DNA from 2 places in the Nonomuraea sp. NPDC048882 genome. Region 2 is predicted to be linked to the other one. Evidence: riboswitches for the same ligand, from Rfam matches in the RefSeq annotation. Region 2 holds a riboswitch; the other holds the start of a gene.
What was found. A riboswitch is a leader RNA that binds a small molecule or an ion and turns the genes downstream of it on or off. The one in region 2 is predicted to bind cobalamin.
Positions count from the first base shown of each region.

Region 1 (6,224 bases), on a different contig from region 2:
TTTCGGGCAGGATGTTGGCGTGTCTCACTCCAGAGCCGTAGTGTCCTCGTCTGTGTCCACGACACGGCATCCGTACGAAGATCTCATCACCCACCTCACGAGGACGAGCCCGCTCGGTCCGGGCGAGGCGGCCCGCGTGGTCGCCGACGTGCTGTCGTACTTCTCCGAGCCGGCCGAGGAGTTCGTCCGCCGCCGGCACGGGGAGCTGAAGGCCAGGGGATTCACCAACGACGAGATCTTCCCCAGGATCGCCGGCGAGTTAGACGCCCGCCGGGTCGCGGCGCCGGAGCTGTCGCTACGGCAGCTTCGCAGGATCGTTTACGGATAGAGGAGACCTCGATGTGCGGAATCGTGGCCTACGTCGGCCCCAAGGACGCCGCGCCCATCCTGCTGGAGGGGCTGCAGCGGCTCGAATACCGGGGCTACGACTCGGCGGGGGTCGTCGTGTCCAACAAGGGCCTCAAGGTGCGCAAGGTCAAGGGCCGGGTGGCCGATCTGGCCAAGGTCGTGCCGGCCAGGTTCAAGGGCGGCCTCGGCATCGGGCACACCCGCTGGGCCACGCACGGCGTGCCGAGTGACGTCAACGCCCACCCGCACCTGTCCGCGGACGAGCGCATCGCGGTCGTGCACAACGGCATCATCGAGAACGCCGGCGAGCTGCGCGCCAAGCTGGAGGCCGACGGCGTGGTGTTCGCCTCCGAGACCGACACCGAGGTGCTCGCGCACCTGATCGCGCACGCCGCCGACGAGAACGAGTCGCTGGAGGAGGCCGTACGGAAGACGCTCAAGAGCGTCGTCGGCACCTACGGCATCGCCGTGATCGACTCCGAGCGGCCCGGCGAGGTGGTGGTGGCCCGCAACGGCAGCCCGATCGTGCTCGGCATCGGCGAGAAGGAGATGTTCGCCGCCTCCGACGTGGCCGCGCTGGTCCGCTACACCCGTCAGGTCGTCCACCTGGAGGACGGCGAGCTGGCCGTGCTCAAGGCCGACGGCTTCCACACCTTCGCCAGCGACGCCCGCGAGACGGCCAAGGAGCCGCTGACCGTCGACTGGGACGCCGGCCACTACGACACCGGCGGCTACGAGCACTACCTGCTCAAGGAGATCTCCGAGCAGCCCGAGACGATCACCCGCACCATGAGCGGGCGGCTCGACGAGCGTTTCCACGTCGCCCACCTCGGCGGCCTCAACATGGACGCCCGCGAGACGCGGGGCTTCCGCCAGGTGAAGATCATCGGCTGCGGGTCGGCGTACTACTCGGGGCAGATCGGGGCGCAGCTCATCGAGGAGCTGGCCCGCATCCCGGCCGACGCCGAGCCGGCCAGCGAGTTCCGCTACCGCAACCCGGTCGTCGACCCCGACACGCTCTACGTCGCGATCAGCCAGTCGGGGGAGACGTACGACACGCTCGCCGCCGTCCAGGAGCTCAAGCGCAAGGGCGGCCGGGTGATCGGCATCGTCAACGCCGTGGGCAGCGCCATCGCCCGCGAGGTCGACGGCGGCATCTACCTGCACGCGGGCCCCGAGGTGTCGGTCGCCTCGACCAAGGCGTTCACCTCGACCTCGGTGGCGTTCGCGCTGCTGGCGTTGCACCTCGGCCGGGTGCGCGACCTGTCGCCCGCCGACGGGCGGCGCATCGTGGACGGGCTGCGCCGGCTGCCCGGCCAGATCGAGCAGATCCTCGCCCAGAGCGAGGAGATCGCGGAGCTGGCCAAGAAGTACGCCCAGCACCCGAGCATGATGTTCGTCGGCCGCGTGCGCGGCTACCCGGTGGCCCGCGAGGGCGCGCAGAAGCTCAAGGAGATCTCGTACGTGCACGCCGAGGCCTATCCGGCCAGCGAGCTCAAGCACGGCCCGCTCGCCCTGATCGGCCCCGACATGCCGACGGTCGCGATCGTGCCCGACGACGAGCTGCTCGACAAGAACCTCACCACGCTCGGCGAGATCCGCGCCCGCGGCGGCCGGGTGCTCATGGTCGGCCACCGCGCGCCCGACGCCAAACTGGCCGACGACGTCATCGTCATCCCGAAGAACGAGATCGAGCTCGATCCCATCCTGCTGACGATCCCGCTGCAGCTCCTCGCCTATTACGCCGCCGTGGCGCTCGGCCGCGATGTGGACAAGCCTCGCAATCTCGCCAAGAGCGTTACGGTCGAGTAAGAGGCTAATTCGGGCCAAACTATCGTTATCTCGCTGCGGACGGCATAAATTCAAACTGTGCGGCAGTTCGACCAACACCGGCCCCATCCCGCACGCATGTACGACTACATGCTCGGCGGGAAGGACAACTACGCGGTCGACCGCCAGGCCATCGATCACCTGGCGGAGCTGATCCCGGAGGCGGTCCCGCTGGCCCGGGCGAACCGGGCCTTCCTCCAGCGTGCCGTGCGTTATGTGGCCCGCGCCGGGGTCACCCAGTTCATCGACCTCGGCAGCGGGCTGCCGACCCAGGGCAGCGCGCACGAGGTGGCCCCCGAAGCCAAAGTCGTCTACGTCGACCGCGATCCCGTCGTCGCCGCCCACGCCACGGTCCTGCTCCGGCGCTCGCCGGGCAGGGCCTGTTTCGTCCAGGCCGACCTGCTCGATCCCGAGGAGGTGCTGGCGAAGGCGGGTGAGTTCCTCGACCTCGACCGGCCGGTGGCCGTGCTGATGGTGTCGATCCTGCACTTCCTGCCGGACGAGCGGGACCCGCAGCGGGCGGTGGCCGTCCTGCGCGAACGGATGGCGCCGGGCAGCCATCTGGTGATCTCGCACGCGACGACGCTCGGCCGCATCGAGGACGAGGAGCGGGCCAGAAGCGTCCAGCGGGGATCGTCCTCGCGCAACGGGGCCGACCGCACACCGGCGCAGATCCGGGCCTTCTTCGGCGATTTCCCGCTGGAGCCGCCGGGGCTCGTGCAGGCCACCGACTGGCGTCCCGACCGGCCCAAGCTGGTGGGTGACTGGTCGCTGCCGTCGTCCCTCATGGCGGGAGTCGGAAAGAAAGTCAGATAAGCCTAAAAATCATGAAAAAGCGGCAAAAATAGTGATTTTGTGTGTTGACCGGGACCCCGGTGTATAGCCACTTGTAATGGGTTAATAACCTAGAGTAATGGGGGATTTGGGCAGCACGATCATGCGCCGCCGGGGCTTCATCGCCTGGGGCCTCGGCCTGGCGGCCTGCGCCGCCGGGTGCGGTGTCGAGCGCGCGGGTGAGCGCCTGGCCGCACCGCGTACCGGATTCTCGATCAACTCCGACCGGCGGCGCTGGGCCCGCGTCGGTCAGGCGTTCGCCGGAGCCGCCCGAGCGGCCGGGTTCGAGGCCGGCACCGGCCTGGGCGCCGGCTCGATGATCACCGTGACCGGCCTGCCCGCGCTCACCGCGGCCGAGTTGAACAACGGCCAGAGCCTGCTCGACACCGGCACCCCGCTGGCCAGGCTGAGCGGCGAGGCCGAGGTGGTGGTCGTGCCCGACGGCTCGCCGCTGCGCGACTTCGACGACTTCTGCGCCCGGCTGCTCGCCGGCCCCGGCCGGACCCTGCTGACCGGCGGGCCGCAGGGCGAGCCCGACCACCTGCTCTTCGGCCTGATCGCCAAGGCGCTCGGCGCCGACACCAGGCAGGTCGACTACACCGGCTATCCCAGCAGCGGCGAGGCCGTCGCCGCGCTGATGGCGGGCCGGGCCACCGCCGCCGCCGGCCCCCTGTCCAACTGGCGCACCGGCATCGGCCGCGGCCGGGTCAGGGCGCTCGCGGTGTCCTCGGCCCGGCGCGTGCCCGACCTCGACGCGCCGACGCTGCTCGAATGCGGCGTACGGGTGGACTTCGCCGACTGGGTGGCCGCGTTCGGGCCCGAGGACATGCCCGCGGAGCGGCGCGAGGCGGCCGTGCGCATGTGTGACGAGGTGCTGGGGTCGAGGGCGTGGGAGGCCGCCTGCCGGACGGCGGGCTGGCTGACGATCCCGCTGGCGGGCGACGACTTCGCGCTCTGGCTCGGCACGGAGATCGCCCGCACCCGGGCGACGCTGCGCGATCTCGGTCTGATCGACGCCACCAAAGCCACAACATGCTGGGGTAGTTGCGGGAACGGCCACTAGATGTAGGATCCTGGTCGTCGCTGGTTCGCCTCACCCGAGGCGGAGCAAAAGGGAACCCGGTGCGATTCCGGGGCTGCCCCGCAGCGGTGAGCGGGAACGACCGCCGTCATACGCACTGGAGAGATCCGGGAAGCGACGGCCAGTAGGAGCCATCGAGCACGCCCGCAAGCCCGAAGACCTGCCAGCGGTGTGAAGTGTTCAGGGCCTCGAGGGCGGGCCGGAGCGCGCCGCGGCGGGGGAGACCCCTGGCCGTCGTGCTCTCGCGTGCCCTCACGGGGATGAGCTCGCGAGGAGAGAGAGCACGTGACTCAGATCGTTGAGGTTGACCGCCGCCTGGCCATCGAGGAGGCCGCCGCCAGGGTGATCGCCGACCCGGCCAACTCCCGGGTAGCCGCCCGGCTGCTGGCCGAGGAGATCGCCGACGAGGCGGCCGGTCAGGGGGTGCGCACGTTCTCCGAGTCCGTCGCCGCCACCCACGCGGCCGGGCTTGTCCAGGACGGGCTGGCCGAGTTCGTCGCCGCGCACGCCGCCGAGCTCGACGCGCTAGTGCCGGACGACGCGGACGACCGCTTCGAGTACTTCGGGCTGCGCACGGTCTACGACCGTTACCTGCTGCGCCACCCCGAGAGCCGGGCGGTGCTGGAGCGGCCCCAGCACTTCCTGCTCCGCGTGGCCTGCGGGCTGTCGGAGAGCGTCGCCGAGGCGGCCGAGCTGTACGGGCTGATGTCCACGCTGTCGTACCTGCCCAGCTCGCCCACCCTGTTCAACTCCGGCGCGCGCCGCCCGCAGCTTTCGTCCTGCTTCCTGCTCGACTCGCCGCGCGACGAGCTCGAAGCCATCTACGACAGGTACGGGCAGGTGGCCAGGCTGTCCAAGTACGCGGGCGGCATCGGCATCTCGTGGACCCGGGTGCGCTCGCGCGGCTCCCTCATCAGGGGCACGAACGGCCACTCCAACGGCATCGTCCCCTGGCTGCGCACGCTCGACTCCTCGGTGGCGGCGGTCAACCAGGGCGGGCGGCGCAAGGGCGCGGCCTGCGTCTACCTGGAGACCTGGCACGCCGACATCGAGGAGTTCCTCGAACTGCGCGACAACACCGGCGAGGACGCCCGCCGCACCCACAACCTCAACCTGGCCAACTGGGTGCCCGACGAGTTCATGCGGCGGGTCGAGGCCGACGAGATGTGGTCGCTGTTCGACCCGAAGGAGGTGCCCGAGCTCACCGACCTGTACGGGGCGGAGTTCGAGGCGAAATATCGCGCCTATGAGGCCGCCGGGCGATATGTCAGGCAAATTTCGGCGCGTACCCTCTACGGCCGCATGATGCGGACCCTCGCCCAGACCGGCAACGGCTGGATGACGTTCAAGGACGCCGCCAACCGCACCTCCAACCAGACTGCCCGCCCCGAGAACGTCATCCACCTGTCCAACCTGTGCACCGAGATCCTGGAGGTCACCAGCGACGCCGAGACGGCCGTCTGCAACCTCGGCTCGGTCAACCTGGCAGCCCACCTGGCCGGCGGCGGCGTGGATGGCGACATGGACTGGGAGCGGTTGCGCGGCACCGTAAGGACCGCCGTGCGCTTCCTCGACCGCACCATCGACCTCGGCTTCTACCCGACGCCTGAGGCCGGGGCGGCCAACCGGCGGTGGCGGCCGATCGGGCTCGGCGTGATGGGGCTGGCCGACGTGTTCTTCACGCTGCGGCTGCCGTTCGACTCGCCGCGGGCGCTGGAGCTGTCCACCAGGATCGCCGAGGAGATCGCGCTGGCCGCGTACGACACCTCGGCCGACCTCGCGGCAGAACGCGGCCGGCACCCGTCGTACGCCGACACGCGCGCCGCCGCCGGTGTGCTGCACCCCGACCACTACGCGGCGGCCGGCTCGGCGCGCTGGGAGGCGCTGCGCGAGAAGATCGCGCGCACCGGCCTGCGGAACTCGCTCATGATCGCCATCGCCCCCACCGCCACGATCGCCTCCATCGCCGGCTGCTACGAGTGCATCGAGCCGCAGGTCTCCAACGTGTTCAAGCGCGAGACCCTGTCGGGTGAGTTCCTCCAGGTCAACCGGTATCTGGTGGCCGATCTCCAGGCGCGCGGGCTGTGGACGCAGCAGCTCCGCGACGACCTCAAGCGGGCCGACGGCTCGG
Region 1 is NZ_JBEZGB010000004.1:914,691-920,914, forward strand. Features, by position in the region: gene AB0C27_RS18470 (hypothetical protein) at 53-328, shown strand; gene glmS (glutamine--fructose-6-phosphate transaminase (isomerizing)) at 340-2,160, shown strand; gene AB0C27_RS18480 (SAM-dependent methyltransferase) at 2,218-2,994, shown strand; gene AB0C27_RS18485 (tripartite tricarboxylate transporter substrate-binding protein) at 3,092-4,075, shown strand; cobalamin riboswitch at 4,080-4,276, shown strand; gene AB0C27_RS18490 (ribonucleoside-diphosphate reductase subunit alpha) at 4,379-6,224, shown strand, end outside.
Region 1: linked by a shared signal. The riboswitch ahead of AB0C27_RS18490 (ribonucleoside-diphosphate reductase subunit alpha) and the one ahead of AB0C27_RS48005 (CbtB-domain containing protein) in region 2 are both predicted to bind cobalamin.

Region 2 (6,224 bases):
GGCGGTCTGCCGTGCCGCGCGGGCAGGAGCGGCCCACGCCCACGCCCACGCCACCGTTGCGGCGAGCGCAGGGCCGAGCGCGGCGGCTCTGGCCAGATCCGCCGCGTCGGCGTCCTCTTCGGCCGGGAAGCGGGCGGCGCGCATGCCCGGCGCCGTGGCGTGCCGGACGAACAGCACTCCGCTCAGCTCGGACCCGAGCTCGACGGGACTGCGCTCAGCGGCATGCCGCTCGTACGGCGTGCCGCTCGCTCGCTCGCCCAGCCGAACAGCACGCCGAAGGCCGCCCAGAAGACGAGCTGGGTGCCGATCGAGGTGAGCCGGAACTCCCACAGCAGCGTGGCGGGGAAGCCGTCGGCCACCTCGTCGACGGCCGGCAACAGCGCCCAGGCCGCGCCCACGGGGACGAGAAAGCCGATGACCGCCGCCACCCACCGGGCCCACGGATCGGCGGTGACCCGGCGGGCGGTGGCCACCGCGATCGCCGTCGCCGCCAGCCCGACGAGGATCATCACGACGTAGAGCACCGTGCGGCTGTTGATCGTGTCGGGGTCACCCACCGCAGGCGGGTTGGCCGGATATTTCACGAATGGAACGAGGATGACCGCGACGAAGGCCGTTCCGGCCGTGGCGAGCGCCAGCGGCCCGTCGGAGCGCGGTCCCACCCGTCCGCGCAGGCCCGCGAACACGAGCGCGAACACGCCGCCGACGGCCAGCCCGTACAGTCCGGTGGCGAGGAAGAGCCCGGCCTTCTGCACCGGCCTGCTGACCTCGGCCTCCTCGCCGTGGCCGTGCCCGGCCTCCTCGGCGGCGGGCTCCGGCGCCTCGGCCTGGGCCGCGGCCTCCTCCAGGGCGATGGCCGCATCGACGTGCGGTTCCCCGAAGGCGAAGGCGAACGTGCCCGCGATCAGTCCGGCCAGCAGGCCCACGAGCAGACCTCTGACCAGGTACGTGCGTACCATTCCGGCCCCTAGTGGCAGGGCACGCCGAGCAGATGCCGCCCGTCGTGCATGAGCTCGTGCAGGAAGGCGCCGGTCTGGGAGACCGCGCCGTTGTCCATCAGGACCAGGTAAGCGACGAGCAGCAGCACGGGAACCGCCAGCAGCCAAGGGCGCAGGCGGGGGAAGGGAATGGTGGACGGAGTGGTCAAACCACTCATGCGAGCCTCCTCGGGGTGACGCGTCCCATAACGAGGTCACGGCGGCCAAGCGACCTGGCTCCCGGGATCTAAGTCCCGGATACAGTGGCGCGTCCGCACCGGCTTCTCACCGGATTTCCCTTGGACAACCGTGAAATCTACCGGAACGTATCCTTTCCTCCCGTTCGAGTCAATGCACACCAGCGTCGACCGGGCACGGCGCGCGTATGGCAGGTGCCCCTGAGCATCGATGCTCCTCGGCCTCTCAACGCGGGCTCAACACGTTCTCAACACCCGCCGGCGCACCGTAGGGATCGCCGGTCGAAGTCGGATGGGGGAGAGACGCGTGATTGACAGGCCGAGAGCGACGGCGTCCCTTCTCGCGCTGGTCCTGGCGGCGAGCCTCGCCGGCTGTTCCTCGGCCGCCGAGGAGCGCGAGGTCACCGGTCGGAGAGCCTCGGAGACCGCGATCAGTGCGGACTTCACCCAGCAGAACATGATCATCACGGCGGTCTGCACGCGGGGGAACGGCAGCGGCGGGGTCGTCAACCTCGACGGCTGGAACCCGCAGAGCTGGAAACACCTGGCGCACGCGGAGTTCCGGCTGCCGGACACGGCGATTACCGAGTACGACGCATCCGAGCCCAACACCGCCGTGAGACGACTGTGCGAGCCCGATGAACTGCCCGCTGATGCCGGGGATGTGACCGCCATCCGATCGCTCTTCGACCAGGACTTCACGAAGATGGCCGTGGTCACCGAAGACCTGGAGACCCGGGCCACGCATGTCGGCTATGTCGACCGTACGGGGAAATTTACCGACCTGACCGGGAACGAGGACTTCGGCAACACCCCGCACGAGCACAACGCGGCCTTCTCCCGGGACGGGAGCGCGGTCTGGTTCACGTACGAGGTGACCGACGACCCCGGGGTCTCGACCAAGGACCGGATCGCGAGCCGCGCGCTCGCCGGGGACCACAAGGCAGTCGACCGCTTCGAGGTGCGGACGGCCCAGCACCTCGTCATGGTGGGGAGTACGCCGAGCCAGGCGGTGGTGGCCAATAGCGCCTTCCTCTCACCGGACGGCGGACGCCTGCTGGCGGAAGGCTATGTCCTCGACGTCCCGGCGCAGACCCAGGGGGTGGGCCTGGACCTCGTGGAGAAGGGCAGATACCTCGCCTGTTATGACGGCTGGCTCGACGACGACACGGTGCTGTGCGGCGAGAACGGCAGGTTCGCCGCGCTCGACATCGCCCCGGGGGCGAAGCCCGGGCCGCCCATCCTCCCCAGCAACGACCACCGCAACCGCGCCCTGGTGATCTCACCGGACGGCCGGAGGTTCGCGTTCCTCTCCCAGAAGGGGGCCGCGATGGACTACTACCTCAGCGACACCAAGCCGGGATCCACGCCCCAGAAGATCGAGCGAACCGGAGAGTTCGCCACGCTCGGCGACACCGCCGCCTTCATCGAATGGCGCTGAGAAAGCACGACAAGAAGGGACGGCGGCGCCGTTCGCGCCTTCAGGATGGGCTCCGGTCGCGAGTCGCGGCCCCGAAACCGGTCAGCACCTGTTCGGCCTGCTCCATCATGTCGGTGACGATGTCCGCGGCGGGCTTGATGTCGTGGACGAGGCCGACGCCCTGTCCCATCAGCCAGGGCATCTCCTCCCAGTCGGCCTCCGTCTCTGCGACCGCCAGCAGCAGGGGGAACTTGCGTACCGGCGCCTCCTCGCCCTGGACGATCGTGGTGCCGACCGGGTCAAGGGAGTCGAGATCGGCCGGGATCTCCGCCACCCGGTCGTTCCACTCGGCCACCACCCGGTTGCGCTGGAGCCGCATGGGGTTGAACCGCGGGAACTCCGGCCCGAAGATCGACGTGAGCACGGCGCTGTCCCCGGCGGCGGCGACCAGCCGCCGGTGGTGCTCGGGATGCACGCGGGCCTCGTGCGAGGCGACCATGCGCGTCCCCACCCACACGCCGTCCGCGCCCAGGCACAGGGAGGCGGCGACCTGGCGGCCGTCGGTGATCCCGCCCGCCGCCAGGACCATCGCCCGCTCGCCCACGGCGTCCACGACGGCGGGCACGTTGACCATGGTCGGCAGCCCGCCGTAGTTGTGCCCGCCGGCCTCCCAGCCCTGGGCGATGACGAGCTCGGCCCCGCCGTCCACCGCGACCCGGGCCGCCTCGGCGGAGCCGACCTGCTCCCACACCGACACCCCGGCCTCGCGCAGCAGCCTCACCTGGTCGGCCGGGGGATGCCCCCAGTGGAAGGAGACGATCGGCACCCGCTCCTCCACGCACACCTCGACCAGCTCGCCGGTGGGGAAGAAGGTGATGAGGTTGACGTGGAACGGCCTGCCCGCCGTACGGGCCTTGACCTCGCGGATCATCTCCCGGAGCCGGTCCGGGGGCAGGAGTGCGGCGCCGATCGCGCCGATGCCGCCCGCGTTGGTGACCGCCGCCGCGAACTCGGGCGTCTCGGCCACGAACGCCATCCCCGCGCAGACGAACGGGTACCGGATGTCATAGGTCGCGGTAAGCCGGGTGGACAGCACGGACATGACGGTGTCCTTCCTCGTGCCCCTTGGTCCCTCGTCCATCATGCCCGCGCGAGGCTGTCCCGCACGAGCAGCAGAGCGATGTCGTCCGTGCGCCGTTCGATCCCGGCCTGGCCGATGAGCGAGTCGGCCAGCGTGTGCAGCGGGCGGTGCGGCGGCGGTGTGAAGCCGGCGGCCAGGGCGGCGATGCAGTCGCCCAGGTCGAGGCCGGGTTCCTCGACGAGGCCGTCGGTGTAGAGGATCATGATGGAGTCCGGTGGGAGTTCCACCTCCGCGGTGACGTATTCGACGTCGGGGTCGATGCCGAGCAGCAGCCCGGGTGCGGTCTCGATGACCTGGCCGGGGGCGCCGGGACGGCCCAGCACGGGCGGCAGGTGTCCCGCGCTGGACAGGGACGCGGTGTGCCGGTCCAGGTCGATGTCGACGTACAGGCAGCTGGTGAAGCGGTCGGTGGCCAGCGCGGTGAGCAGCCGGTTGGTGCGCGCGAGCACCTCGCCCGGGCCGGCGCCGGTGGTCGCGTGCGCCTGGATGGCGGTACGCACCTGCCCCATCAGGGCGGCGGCGGTCACGTCGTGCCCCTGCACGTCGCCGATGACGGCCGCGGCCTTGGTGTCGCTGAGGCGGATGAGGTCGTAGAAGTCGCCGCCGATGTCCATGCCGGGGGTGGCCGGCACATATCTGGCCGCCACGTCCAGGCCGGGCAGGTGGGGGAGCGCGCGGGGCAGCAGGCTGGACTGCAGGAACTGGGCGAACTGGTGGTTGACGTCGTAGAGGCGGGCATGCTCGAACGCCTGGGCGATCAGGCCGATGAGAGCGGTGAGCGAGGCCCGTTCGTCGATGCCGAACTCGTGCGGGCGGTCGTAGGCGAAGACGCAGGTCCCGAGGGGCCGGCTCGACGTGATCAGCGGCAGCAGCGCCCAGGCGTTCACCTCCTCGGAACGCAGGGCGCCGGGGTACGCGCGGCGCAGCTCGTCCCAGTTGCGGAAGAATGCCGGCTTGCTCTCGTCCTCCAGGATCGGCGGGATCTCGCGCCGGTTGTCGAAGTGATCGAGGGCCTGCCGGCTGAATCCGCGCGAGGCGACCACCCGCAGCCGTCCGCCCTCGGTGGCGAGAATGGCGAGCGCCGTGATGTCGTGGATGGACATGACATGGTCGGCGACGAGGTCGATCACCTCCTGGGCGGTCACCGCCCGGGCGAGGGAGGTGGCCAGCCGCAGGATGTCGTGCATGGCGGTCATCAGGGGCGGCACGTTCTCGCCGTCCGCGGGGTCCGGCGTCTGGTCCGGCGCCTGGTCCGGCTTCGTCTCGGCCTGGGTCACACGTACGGTGAGGCCGCACAGCCCCGGATACAGCGCGAACGTCAGCTGCCGTCCCTCCGGGCTGCGGCCGGTGAAGCGGGTGGTCCGGCCGGAGATGACCGCGGCGCGGCAGCGGTTCTCGTACGAGGGGCCGGCCAGCCAGGGCAGTGCCTCCCACAGGCGTTCGCCGAGTGCCTCGGCCGCGGGGAGGCCGAGCAGGTCGGAGGCCTTCGTGCTGATCAGCGTCAGGCGGCCGTCCACGTCCAGCTCGCAGAACCCCTCGGGCGGGCGGTTGAGCAGGTTCAGCGTGCCTGTGTCAGCCGGCGTGCGCGTGGAGCGCGGCCCGAGGAGCCGGGGCAGGTGCCCGGCGGTGATGGGGCGGCCCTGCTCGGCCGCTCTCTCGATCAGCTCGCCGAGCCGGGCGCAGGTGTCGTTGATGACGCCGAGCAGGTGGGGGTCGAGCTCGGACCCGTGCCTGGCGGGCCAGAGCAGGAGAAACCCGCCGACGATGGTGTCACCGGCGTAGAGCGGGACCAGGGCAAGCGCGAACGGGTACGGCAGGGCCAGGGCCACCGTGGGGAACCCGCGGGCCAGCTGCTCGCGGCTGTCGATCCAGAGCAACCGCCGTTCGCGGATCGCGACGGCGAGCGGCAGCGCCTGGGTGGTCCTGACCCGGGAGAACGATCGGGCGATCGGGGCGGGCATGCCGATCCCGGCCACCATGCGCAGGAGCTCGCCGCTCGTGTCCAGAACGTAGACGGCGCCGATGTGGGCGCCGGTGTCGGTGACGGAGCCGATCAGCAGCCCATCGAGGCGGGACGAGTCGTCCGCCGCGCCGTGATCACCAGCCTCGGCCGGCACCGTCTAGCTGGTCTCGCTCGCGCGACGGATGCCGGGCAGCCATCTGAAATCGCCCATACGGGCAGATTACACGCAGGTCAGGGCTCCGGATTCCGCAGGTTGACGTCAACCCGCGGCTGTCAGGCTCCGGATTCCGCAGGTTGACGTTAGCCCGCGGCTGTCAGGCTCCGGATTCCGCAGGGTGACGTTAGCCCGCAGCTGTCAGGCTCCGCCGGGTTCCGCAGGGCGACGGGCCTCGACGGCGGCCCGGCACATGAGCAGGACCAGCACGAACGCCGGCAGCCAGGCCAGCCGGGCCAGCACCCAGGCCGGACCGTCCGGGACGGTGTGCAGACCCGGCAGAAGCCGGCCGGTGAGCAGGCCGAGCGCGGT
Region 2 is NZ_JBEZGB010000022.1:83,991-90,214, reverse strand. Features, by position in the region: gene AB0C27_RS48015 (histidine phosphatase family protein) at 1-177, opposite strand, end outside; gene AB0C27_RS48010 (CbtA family protein) at 183-959, opposite strand; gene AB0C27_RS48005 (CbtB-domain containing protein) at 968-1,156, opposite strand; cobalamin riboswitch at 1,187-1,316, opposite strand; gene AB0C27_RS48000 (hypothetical protein) at 1,482-2,615, shown strand; gene AB0C27_RS47995 (nitronate monooxygenase) at 2,656-3,696, opposite strand; gene AB0C27_RS47990 (SpoIIE family protein phosphatase) at 3,735-5,852, opposite strand; gene AB0C27_RS47985 (acyltransferase) at 6,054-6,224, opposite strand, start outside.